Regions from separate parts of the Cytobacillus solani genome, predicted to be linked through region 3. Evidence: predicted binding sites of a transcription regulator. Region 3 holds the regulator's gene; each other region holds the start of a gene.
What was found. Region 3 encodes LexA, which represses DNA repair genes until DNA is damaged. Its sites were predicted from a motif close to CGAACATATGTTCG; they were not measured.

Region 1 (3,922 bases), 1.2 Mb from region 3:
CGCAGCCTTCTGTATCGTATTTTAGCTTTAGGCAGCCATTTTTGCCGGCTATTTTCGCTTTTATTTTATTTGCTGCTTCCTCGGTTACGATAATTTCCAATTATATAACCCCCTCTATCGCTTGATTTTATCATAAATTGGCATGTAGACCCTTTCTATTGCTTTTTTCCTCCATTCCCTTTAACATCAGAGGAAAATATGTCAATTTTGTGAAGGGATAGATATGTATGTCAAAGGTTACAATTAAAGTGAATGATAATGGTTCTTATCGTATTACTGGTGATGTTGAGCTCGTTGACGCGGAAGGAAATCCATTTGTTACGAAGCCAACATTTTCGCTATGCAGATGTGGAAGGTCGTCCAACGCTCCATTTTGTGATGGAAGCCATAAAGGTGTATTTGAATCTGTTGTTCGTGCACCGAAGCCAGCTGAGGATTAAATTAGGGGATATAAAGAAAAAGCGAGGAATTCAACCTCGCTTTTTCTTGTCATTTCCAGCCTTTGCTGGGGTCACTTCTTCCTCATCCATCATTCCTTGGAGATTTTCCCGATCCATCCTCGTGCTATCCTCTCCTGCACCTGGAGCAATCGTCGACATGGGAAGCTGTTCAAGCTCTTTTCCTCTTGGCACAAGAATCACCTCCTACATGTTAAGTTGCTTCAATCATTGGAAAACTAGCCCTTCTTTTTACATTTTTTCATTTTCAATCCGTAAACCGCACATCGGCTATCTCAGAAATTCGAATTTGATGTACCTCCCCGAAGTGATCGACAATATGCACTTTATGATTGATTTCATCCCAATAATGAATGTTCCCAATGACGAGATGGTAATTTTTATGCTGATAGTAGGTAAGTGTCACCGCTCTTCCATATTCCATTGCCTCGGAAATACAGTCGTTCATGCTTTCTAATGCCTGCTCGTCAATTTCCCGCTTTTGTTCGTGCCTATCTTCCTCGGCCCAGTCTCTCAATAACTTTACATGTTCAGGAAGCATCATTGCTGTCCATTTTATTCTGCCGCGATCCCGAATCATATGATTGATCCTCCCTTGTCTACATTTTATGACCGCCAACAAGTGTTGCTCGGTGTTTAGCAGTTCCTGCGCTTGTATAAGAAACGGCCCTCAAAAGAGCACAAGCTCCAAATTTAGAACGAATATGGTCAACGGTGTAGCCTAACTCCCGCTTCTTCCAGCCATTCGCATCAAAAAGATTTAGCTGCATTTCCGTATCATCAACAAGCTTGCTAAGTGAAATAGAAATTTGCCTAACGGTTTTACCTTCATAATGTTTGTGAAAAAGTTTTAAACAGACACCGTAAATTTCCATTGTGATATTCGTCGGCTCATCGATTGTTTGGGAACGATAAAAACCGCCGCCAAATTCATCTTGGCTATAGCTGACGCCAAAACTAACAGTGCGTGCGGCTTTTCGATGGTCTCGTGCCCTTCTTGCTACCTCCTCACACATTTCCAACATAACAGCCTTGATTTCATGCTCTTCTTTGTAATCCCGTAACAAAATTTGACTTTTCCCAAAACTGATTTGCCCTTCCATGATCGGTGCACCCAAGTCTGAAAGGTCAATTCCCCATGCATGATGGTACAGCTGATTGCCCATAACCCCAAACTTTTTTTCAAGTTTTTCTAAATCATATTTGGCTAACTGGCCAACTGAAAAAATCCCCATCCCATTCAGCGTTTTTTCCACACGGCGCCCGATTCCCCACATTTCCCTTAAAGGAGAAACTTTCCATAGTTTTGTTTGGACATCCTCATATGTCCATTGAGCAATTTCTTTCGTTTTTGCCTCTAAATCAAGCACAAGCTTGGCCAGCAGCATGTTTGGTCCAATTCCAATAGCACACGGCAATTGAAATTCCCGCTCAATATCATCTTTTATTTTCCTTGCAATCGTAAATGCATCCCCCCAAAGATGAAGGACACTATCGACTTTAATAAAACTCTCATCCACGCTGTACACATGAATGTCCTCCTTCGGGACATAGCGATTAAAAACACGTGTAATTTCAGCAGCAACTCTTAAATATGTTGCCATTTTCGGTTCATCAATGATGATCCGCGAGTCATTCGGAACTTCGTAAAGGCGAGCACCTGTCTTTATTCCAAATACCTTTTTCATCTGGGGAGATGCTGCCAAAACAACACTCCCCTTTCGCTCCTGATTGCCGGCTACAACAAGATAGCACTCAAGCGGATCAAGCCCTCGCATGACAGCAGAGCAGCTTGCATAAAAACTTTTCATATCAACACACAGAATTTTGTTCTTTGGCATCATGCTGTAATCAATCATATTCGTCATCTCCTAAAACCAAAGGGAACGTTTGTTCTGATTATATCCATTATATTAATCGAATATACGTTCGTTTACAACAGGAATTTATCGACTAATTTCTTAAACGTGAGAAGCTATTCCCCCCTTAGCATGTATAATCTTGTAGAAGGAGGCAAAAAAATGGATCGTAAACTTATTTTAAAAATGGTACAAAACTGCTTGAAGCAATACAATGAGGATGGCGATTCGATCACACTAAACAGCAAAACATTCGAGGAGATCTATAATAAAATTATTGCAACAAAAAAAGAGGAAGATGATTTGCATGATATCGTTAATGATGTTGTTTACGGTTACATAACGGATTCCCCTTATTTTTAGACAAAAAAAAACCGCCAAGAACTGGCGGCTATTTTTTTTCGAACGCCTTTCGGCCAAGCCGTTCGAACATACGGGGAAAAAGTGCGTAAACAATACTTCCTGCATTCATCCAGCGCGGCAAATTAATTTCTCTAGTAGGAGTAAGCATGGCATCAACAACTTTTCTTGCCACATACGTGGGTTTTAACATGTATCTCTGTACATTTTTAACATATGTGCCTTTTTCATCAGCAATTGTAAAAAAGTCCGTTTCTATCGGTCCTGGATTCACAGCTGTTACATAGACATTCGTGCGGGCAAGCTCCATCCGAAGGCTGTTTGTATACCCGAGAACCGCATGCTTCGTTGCGGAATATACACTCGATTTTGGCGTCGCAATTTTCCCAGCCTGGGAAGCAATATTAATAATGTGTCCGCTTTGCTTCTGCCTCATTTTTGGCAGCACCATACTTGTACAAGCCATCAATCCGACAACATTTACATCAAACATTCCCTTTATTTCATCAATTTTTGCCTCATGGGCCTCACGGAAAATCCCGAAGCCAGCATTATTCACAAGGACATCGACGTGATCAATCTTAGCAAGTATGTTTGAAAAAACAGCCTGCACATCATCCGTATTGGAAACATCAAGTTTATGTACGTCAACTTGAACATGAAATTGATTTTCTAATTGTGTCTTCAAGGCATTAAGCTTTTCAAAATTTCGGGCGAGCAGCACAAGATTCGCCCCGCTCTTGGCACAAAGCGCAGCCATTTCTGCTCCAATTCCCCCTGACGCTCCTGTAATAATTATATTTTTATTTTTTAATCGATCAGACATGCAGTTACCTCACTTTGACTTTAGAACTAAACATAATATAAAAATGCTTTCTCCTCTTTACTTACCTTAATTTCCCCGATTGCATACAAATAGTCAAGCTGGGCGATTGTTTCAGAGATAGTAAGAGAAAGCTCCCTTTCATAGACCGTTGGAAACAGCCGGCGGCAAATGTCAAAAACAGTAAGCCTTTCTGTCTCAAGCCATTTTCTTACATCCATTGCTCTGTCGCGCTGGCGAGACAATCTTTTTTCAATTAGCATGTTCACCTGATAAATATCGTCGCCATGTCCCGAATAAACGAGCTGAATCGGAAGCGTCGAAAGCTTTCTTAATGATTCATTGTATTGTAATTGGGGTTTCGGACGCACCGTTTCGCCTGGAAGAGGCGGTTCTAATAATGGATTCGGCGAGATATGGGC
Region 2 (3,922 bases), 1.7 Mb from region 3:
TTGGAAAAGCAATATCAAGTTCGGTGCTCTCTCCATCTCCTTTAACACTAACAACTGTCCCTGTTCCCCATTTGCCGTGAACTGCCTTATCGCCAACCTTCCAGCCGAGTTCATCCCCGCCAGTTGTATTCATCGCAGGGCGAATAACTGGCTTTCTTTGCGGCTGTCTTGAAGATGCAGTGCCAAATGATGAAGCTCCAAAAGGTGAAGCAGTTTTTTGAGCAGGCTGCACGCCGTCTAATAGTTCTTCAGGAATTTCTTTAATAAAGCGTGATGGCAGATTCATATTTGTTCGTCCGAACAATGTACGCATCTGAGCGTTTGTAATAAACAGTTCTTCCTCCGCTCTTGTGATTCCTACATAGGCGAGACGGCGCTCTTCTTCCATTTCCGCTTCTTCCATTAAAGAGCGGCTGTGAGGAAATACCCCTTCCTCTAAACCAATTAAAAAGACAACTGGGAATTCCAGTCCTTTTGCTGAATGAAGGGTCATTAGTACAACTGCATCCGCTTTTTCTCCATCATCATCTAACTTATCAATATCTGCGACAAGTGCCAAATCGGTTAAAAAAGCAACAAGGCTTTTGTCTTCACTGCCTTCTTCAAAATTTTTAGTCACGGAAAGAAATTCTTCCAGGTTTTCAAGTCGGCTCTGCGCTTCAATTGATTTTTCCGCAACAAGCATTTCTCTGTAGCCTGATTTCTCCAATATTTCCTCGACAAGCTCTGTTACAGAAAGGTATTCCTGCATTCGAGTATAACTTTTGATTAGATCTCTAAATTCAGCTGCTGCTTTTGTTATTTTTGGACTTAGACCAATTAGATCGATTGAATCCAGCGCATCAAACATTGTCATTTCATGGAGCAAAGCGAAATTGGCAATCTTATCAATGGAACCAGAGCCGATTCCACGCTTTGGTACATTAATGATCCTTTGAAGGCTGATATCATCATCAGGATTGGCAATTAAACGCAAGTAGGCAAGAATATCCTTAATCTCTTTTCGATCATAGAACTTGATTCCGCCAACAATTGAGTACTCCATATTCGATTTTAGAAGCACTTCCTCCATCACACGTGATTGTGCATTCGTTCGATATAAAATGGCGATATCAGATAGATTTCGATTCCCTTCACGCATCAATTCTTTAATTTTTCCAACAACAAATTGTGCCTCACCTTGTTCACTATCTGCTCGGTAATAGAAGATTTTATTTCCTTCCAAATTCTCCGTCCAAAGATTTTTCGGCTTTCGATTCATATTCCTTCCGATGACTTCATTGGCTGCTTGAAGAATTCTTTTGGTGGAACGGTAGTTTTGCTCGAGCAAAATGACCTGTGCATTTGAGTAATCCTTCTCAAATGAGAGGATGTTGGCAATATCGGCCCCTCGCCAGCGATAAATGGATTGGTCTGAATCACCAACAACACAAAGATTTCTAAAACGTGCAGCAAGAAACTTTACAAGCATATATTGAGCCCTGTTCGTATCCTGATACTCATCCACGTGAATATACTGGAATTTGCGCTGATAATATTCAAGTACTTCTGGCACCCGCTGAAATAACTGAATCGTTGTCATAATTAGATCATCGAAATCTAATGCGTGATTTCTTCTCAATCTTTTCTGGTATTCAGTATACACATCACTGATTACATTCTGAAAATAGTCGCCTGCCGTTTTTGCGAATTCCTCAGGTGTTGTTAACTCATTTTTTGCTGAGCTGATTGATCCGAGTATTGCACGAGGATCAAACTTTTTCGGATCAAGGTTTTTATCCTTTAATATTGATTTAATAACTGATTGCTGATCCGTCGTATCGAGAATTGTGAAATTCCGGTTAAAACCAAGCCGATCAATATCTCTTCTTAAAATTCGTACACACATCGAGTGAAAGGTAGAAATCCAAATTTCATCCGCTGCTCCACCCATCATTCTTTGAATCCGTTCTCTCATCTCTCTTGCCGCTTTATTTGTAAAAGTAATCGCCAAAATATTATAAGGGTTTACCCCTTTTTCAACCATTAAATAAGCGATTCGATGAGTTAATACTCTTGTCTTTCCACTGCCTGCCCCTGCCATGATCAAAAGGGGGCCATCTGTTGCCTTTACCGCATGCTGCTGCTGTGGATTCAATCCATTTAATAGTTTATCTGATAAATAATTCATCGACTTTCTTCACCACCATACAAACATATGTTCTTGAATTGATTCTAAATCTTCTTCTATTACGAATCAAGTTCTATAAAAGAGTTTTTTTATAAAATTTCTCACACACAAACCTAACTAATTTGTCCGAGAGGTGTACTTTTTACTGCGGGTACTGTTTTAAGTGCAGCACTTACATCTGTATATATAATGTTTCCAACGACTATGACATCTGAAGCCGCAGCCATTTCCTTCGCCTGCTCTGCTGTTTCAATCCCACCGCCGTAAAACAAAGTAGTCTTCTCTAATATTTTTTTCACTTCAGATACTGTTGCTGGATCGCCATATGTTCCACTATATTCTAGATAAAAAATCGGCAGCTGGAACATTTTTTCTGCCATCATCGCATATGCTTTAACCTCATCTATTGATAATGCTGTCTTCGCATTCGTAAGTTGGGCTGCCTTGCACTCTTCATTAAGAATACAATAGCCTTGGACTAAAATTTCTTCCCAATTCATCACTTCGCCAAATTCTTTAACTGCCTCATGATGAAGCCCTGTAATCCATTTTGTATCCGTACTATTTAAAACAGTCGGAATAAAGTAGAAATCAAATCCTGGTGTAATTGAATCAATCGCAGATACCTCAAGTGCGCAAGGAACTGTATACCTGCGGACTCGTGACATTAAATCAAGCACCTTTTCTAAAGTAACGCCATCCGTTCCACCAACAATTATCGCATCTGTTCCTGATTCACAAATCATTTCTAAGTGTTCATCAGAAATACTTTTATTCGGATCGAGTTTAAACACATGTCGCCACTCGCGGACATTATACATCCATACTTCCCCCATTCTATCATTCCATTTCACCATTATATCATTAGTATAATGATGAAAAAAGTAAAGCGCAGACGCCTTGATTTGCACTGACAATCATAAGAGGAACTGGCAGGAAGGGGTGGTTCTTTAACCTGTATGATGTACGGTTCAAGTTGGGACTTCCTCTCACTTATGAAAGACTTTTTTTCGGCGGCCTGAGCAATTTTGGTCTTCATTCCTATTATGAGTGACCTTTTTCTATGGGTTTACAAGAAAATCAAAAAAGCCTGAAACAACGAATGTTCCAAGCTTTCTTCGCTTAACCTGCTAACAGACATTTATAAACTGACTTCACCTTTGCAAGTCTGTCCTACCCATAAATTATTCTGCTGTTTCTGCATCTTCTTTCTTTATCCGTTCTAATGCCATTTCATATGCGTCATTTCCGTAGTTTAAGCAGCGCTTGACGCGAGAAATTGTTGCTGTACTTGCTCCAGTTTCTGTTTCAATTTTATGATAGGTTTTCCCTTCGCGGAGCATGCGGGCAACCTCTAGCCGCTGGGCAAGGGATTGAATCTCATTGACCGTACATAAATCATCGAAGAAACGATAGCATTCTTCTAAATCATTTAATGACAAAATTGAATTAAAAAGCTGATCGAGTTCTTTTCCTCTTAGTTTATCAATTTGCATGCATGTATCCCCTTTGTATAAAATTACTATTCCTTTACATCAAAAGAAACCGTTTGTTCAAGACCAGGGCTTGAAGGAATGATATTAATCCAAGTCCTTCCGGGTACAAGCCCTGCTTGTTTTCCATTTATGACAGGCAGAATTTTCCCATCGACATTTTCCCATTTTACTTCTTTCCATTTCCCTTTTTGAAGTAAATACGCCCTGCCGCCTGAAGTTAAATCAATCTTTCTGCGCCCTGCATTATCAATCACTT
Region 3 (3,922 bases):
ATCAAGCTTTTCTTTAGGCAGCATAGTTAGGCTCCTTTATATTTATCATTAAACTCAACTGCCATAATACTAAAAATGACTCCTTTTGACAAGAAGTTCACTCTATAAGCTCAGAATCCATATATTCCTTATACCTCCTGTGTACAGTTGCTTTTGAAATATCATAACCAAATCCTCTAAGGGTTGCAGCAATTTCCGAAAAAGTTAAATCATTCTTGCGAAGTCTAACTATCTCTTCAATCGGAACTTCTATACGTTCCCTCCCAGAATGGACCCCCAAATTGGACAAATTTTTTTCAGGCCTATAACCATTTTTAACAGCTCTTTTCATCCCGCGTTTAATCTTAATGTTATGAAGTTTTCTTTGATATTCCTCTACCATGCCGACAATATTCAAAACCATAGAGTCAGATTCAGAAAGCTGCAATTCCCCGCTGTGAGAAATGCTGAATAATTTTATTCCTTCTTTTAAAATGCAATGTAGAATGGCGATCTTCGCATTGCCTCGCCCCAGCCTCGTTTCATCCTGTATTAAAAGGACATCAGCTTGATGTCCTTTTATTAATGACAGAAGTTCGAGAATTCCTTCCCGCTCTAAATCATAGCCGCTAGCTTGTTCTCTAATAACCTTAACAATTTCTAAACTTTTTTCATTTGCAAGTTTTGTAAGTTCCTCTTCTTGTCTTACGAGCGATGTTTCCTGCGTTTCTTTCGTAGTGCTGACTCGGCAGTAGATAATTGCATTCATATATTTCCCTTTCTCCTAATCTATTTGCTTTGTGAACTTGCCACTTCTGTTCCGTTTCCTTTTTCTATAGCAATTGGAAGAATAAGTTCATCTCCCGGATAGATTCTATCTCCTGCAATTCCATTATGCCTTTCAACCCATTCAACAAATTCGTTCGCTGATAGCATATGTTCATCGGAAAAGTCTTCAGCTATCTGCCAAAGCGAATCCCCCTCATTAACAGTAATTTTCTTTAGGCCATCTTCTCCTGAAAGGCCATTATAAACTATAAGGATAAATGAAGTTAGCAAGCTTAAAACGACTAGAATAATAGCATACGAATATTGATTCCACAATTTTTTCATTATATTTACACCTCGATAAGAATATATGTTCGTTTATTGATTTCATTATAAATCGAACACTTGTTTCGTGTCAACAATTGTTCGAACTTATGTTTGTACTTTTTACTAATAGATGCTATAATTGGGAAAAGAAATCATAAGTGAGGTAATTATGATGGTGAAATTATCGAAACGGCAACAGGATATATTAAATTTTATTAAGGATGAGGTAAAGCTTAAAGGATACCCGCCTTCTGTACGGGAAATCGGCGAAGCAGTTGGACTGGCTTCAAGCTCAACTGTTCATGGTCATCTAGCAAGATTAGAAACAAAAGGGTTAATTCGCAGAGATCCTACTAAGCCGCGTGCAATTGAGATTCTTGATTTAGATGAAGGTGCCGAGGCAATCAATTATAAAGTCGTAAATGTTCCGATTGTCGGAAAAGTAACAGCCGGTATGCCGATAACAGCCGTTGAAAATGTTGAGGAATACTTTCCTTTGCCTGAAAGGCTTGCCCCAGCAGATGAGCAGGTTTTTATGCTTGAAATCATGGGAGAAAGCATGATTGAAGCGGGAATTCTTGATGGAGATTACGTAGTAGTCAGACAACAAAGCACTGCAAATAACGGTGATATCATCGTCGCAATGACAGAGGATGACGAAGCAACCGTAAAAAGATTTTTCAAGGAGAAAGATCGAATTAGACTTCAGCCTGAAAATTCAACCATGGAACCGATTATTCTTCGTAATGTTTCTATTTTAGGTAAAGTAATTGGGGTATACCGAGATATTCATTAATAATTTTGCACTCGTGTCATTTGCACTGGGTTTTACTAGATTAAAAGAAAAAAGGGATGCTTAACTTTTAAGCATCCCTTTTTTTCAATCATATATTAATACATCGACATATATTGCTCACGTTCCCAAGGGTGGACTTGCGTACGGAACATATCCCATTCGATCTCCTTCGCTTCAACGAAGTGTTCGAAAATATGGCCCCCTAAAGCAGATATAATCGTTTCATTTCCTTTTAATTTTTCGAGCGCTTCAGCTAAAGTTGAAGGCAGATCATCAATCCCTTCAGCAATACGCTCATCTTTGCTCATCACATAAATATTACGGTCTACTGATGCGGGAGGAACAAGATTATTTTTAATACCGTCAAGACCAGCTTTTAGCAGTACGGCCATAGCCAAATATGGATTTGCAGCCGGATCCACGCTTCGAACCTCAACACGTGTACTTACTCCACGTGAAGATGGAATACGAATTAACGGAGAACGATTCTGTGCAGACCACGCTACATAACATGGGGCTTCATAACCAGGAACTAATCGCTTAAATGAATTAACTGTTGGATTCGTGACCGCTGTAAAACTTGTTGCATGTTTAAGAATACCCGCAATAAATTGCCGTGCATAATCACTCATTTGCAGATCGCCTTTTTCATCAAAGAACGCATTTCTTCCCTCTTTAAAAAGAGATACATTGCAATGCATACCTGATCCTGCTACACCGAATAATGGCTTTGGCATAAAAGTGGCATGCAAACCATGTTTACGAGCAATTGTTTTTACGACTAGCTTGAACGTTTGAATTTGATCACAAGCTGTTAGGGCATCCGCATATTTGAAGTCAATCTCATGCTGGCCTGGTGCTACCTCATGATGGGAAGCTTCGATTTCAAATCCCATTTCTTCCAGTTCAAGAACAATATCGCGTCGGCAATTTTCTCCAAGATCTGTTGGTGCTAAATCAAAATATCCTCCATTATCATTGAGCTCAAGGGAAGGGTCTCCATTTTGATCTAATTTAAATAAGAAGAATTCAGGCTCTGGCCCTAAATTGAAGTCTGTGAAGCCCATTTCTTCCATTTCCTTTAAAATACGTTTTAAGTTATTGCGAGGATCTCCTTGAAATGGAGTCCCATCTGCATTATGAATATCACAAATTAGACGAGCTACCTTGCCTTTTTCAGCAGTCCACGGAAATACTACCCATGTGTCTAAATCCGGGAATAGGTACATATCTGATTCTTCAATTCGAACAAAGCCTTCAATTGAGGAACCATCAAACATCATTTTATTATCAAGCGCTTTTTCAAGCTGGCTAATAGGAATCTCAACATTTTTAATCGTTCCCAAAATATCTGTAAATTGGAGACGGATAAACTTTACATTCTCTTCAGCTGAAATTCGTTTAATATCCTCTTTTGTAAACCTTGCCATATAATAATTCCTCCTTTTTGTTTAAAGCCACTTTATCAGTGGAATAAGCGTGTTTTATTCCCTTGGCTTGATAAATGTTGGTTAAATCTTCCGGCTTGTACGATTTCTTTTCTAAGATGTCTTCTGATTTCGTCATTAGATAGTTCTCTCTCTGATTTAAGCGGTTTTACATCAGAAGCGATTACTTCTTGATTTTGCACAAATAATAGCTGTTTAATTCCAGCCATATTGATTCCCTGATCAATAAGATCTTTAATTTCAAGGAGTTTGTCAATATCATTGAGCGAGAACAATCTTCTATTGCCTTCAGATCGAGCTGGAGAAATCAATTGGTGCTCTTCATAATACCGAATTTGCCTTGCAGTCAAATCAGTCAGCTGCATGACAGGCCCAATTGGAAAAAGCGGCATGGAACGTCGAATGTTGCTTCCAGTCACTTCTTTCTCCTCCTTTACAAATTTTCTATTATTAGAATAAACGATGTTAGGTTTATTGTCAAACATATGTTAGATTTTCTGACATGACATTTAAAAAAATAAAAGGCTTGGATTATTGACAACCCAAACCTCTCAATTCTTATTTAACTTATTACAATTCTTCTAATTAACATCAATAAAACCCT

Region 1: a site for LexA is predicted at 2,377-2,390, ahead of FI644_RS17720 (Y-family DNA polymerase). Genes of this name have one in related genera too.
Region 2: a site for LexA is predicted at 2,191-2,204, ahead of pcrA (DNA helicase PcrA). Genes of this name have one in related genera too.

Annotation. Positions count from the first base shown of each region.
Region 1 is NZ_CP041305.1:3,545,668-3,549,589, reverse strand. Features, by position in the region: gene FI644_RS17735 (iron-sulfur cluster biosynthesis family protein) at 1-100, opposite strand, end outside; gene FI644_RS17730 (CDGSH iron-sulfur domain-containing protein) at 228-440, shown strand; gene FI644_RS26405 (hypothetical protein) at 471-632, opposite strand; gene FI644_RS17725 (YolD-like family protein) at 706-1,038, opposite strand; gene FI644_RS17720 (Y-family DNA polymerase) at 1,058-2,317, opposite strand; gene FI644_RS17715 (YqzH family protein) at 2,480-2,680, shown strand; gene FI644_RS17710 (SDR family NAD(P)-dependent oxidoreductase) at 2,709-3,503, opposite strand; gene FI644_RS17705 (MBL fold metallo-hydrolase) at 3,530-3,922, opposite strand, start outside.
Region 2 is NZ_CP041305.1:1,283,535-1,287,456, forward strand. Features, by position in the region: gene pcrA (DNA helicase PcrA) at 1-2,170, opposite strand, end outside; gene pcrB (heptaprenylglyceryl phosphate synthase) at 2,284-2,991, opposite strand; gene FI644_RS06475 (YerC/YecD family TrpR-related protein) at 3,355-3,666, opposite strand; gene FI644_RS06480 (DUF3048 domain-containing protein) at 3,693-3,922, opposite strand, start outside.
Region 3 is NZ_CP041305.1:4,787,401-4,791,322, forward strand. Features, by position in the region: gene FI644_RS24050 (DUF896 domain-containing protein) at 1-24, opposite strand, end outside; gene FI644_RS24055 (YneB family resolvase-like protein) at 98-748, opposite strand; gene yneA (cell division suppressor protein YneA) at 769-1,092, opposite strand; gene lexA (transcriptional repressor LexA) at 1,247-1,870, shown strand; gene glnA (type I glutamate--ammonia ligase) at 1,966-3,300, opposite strand; gene FI644_RS24075 (MerR family transcriptional regulator) at 3,336-3,737, opposite strand; gene FI644_RS24080 (methionine gamma-lyase family protein) at 3,900-3,922, opposite strand, start outside.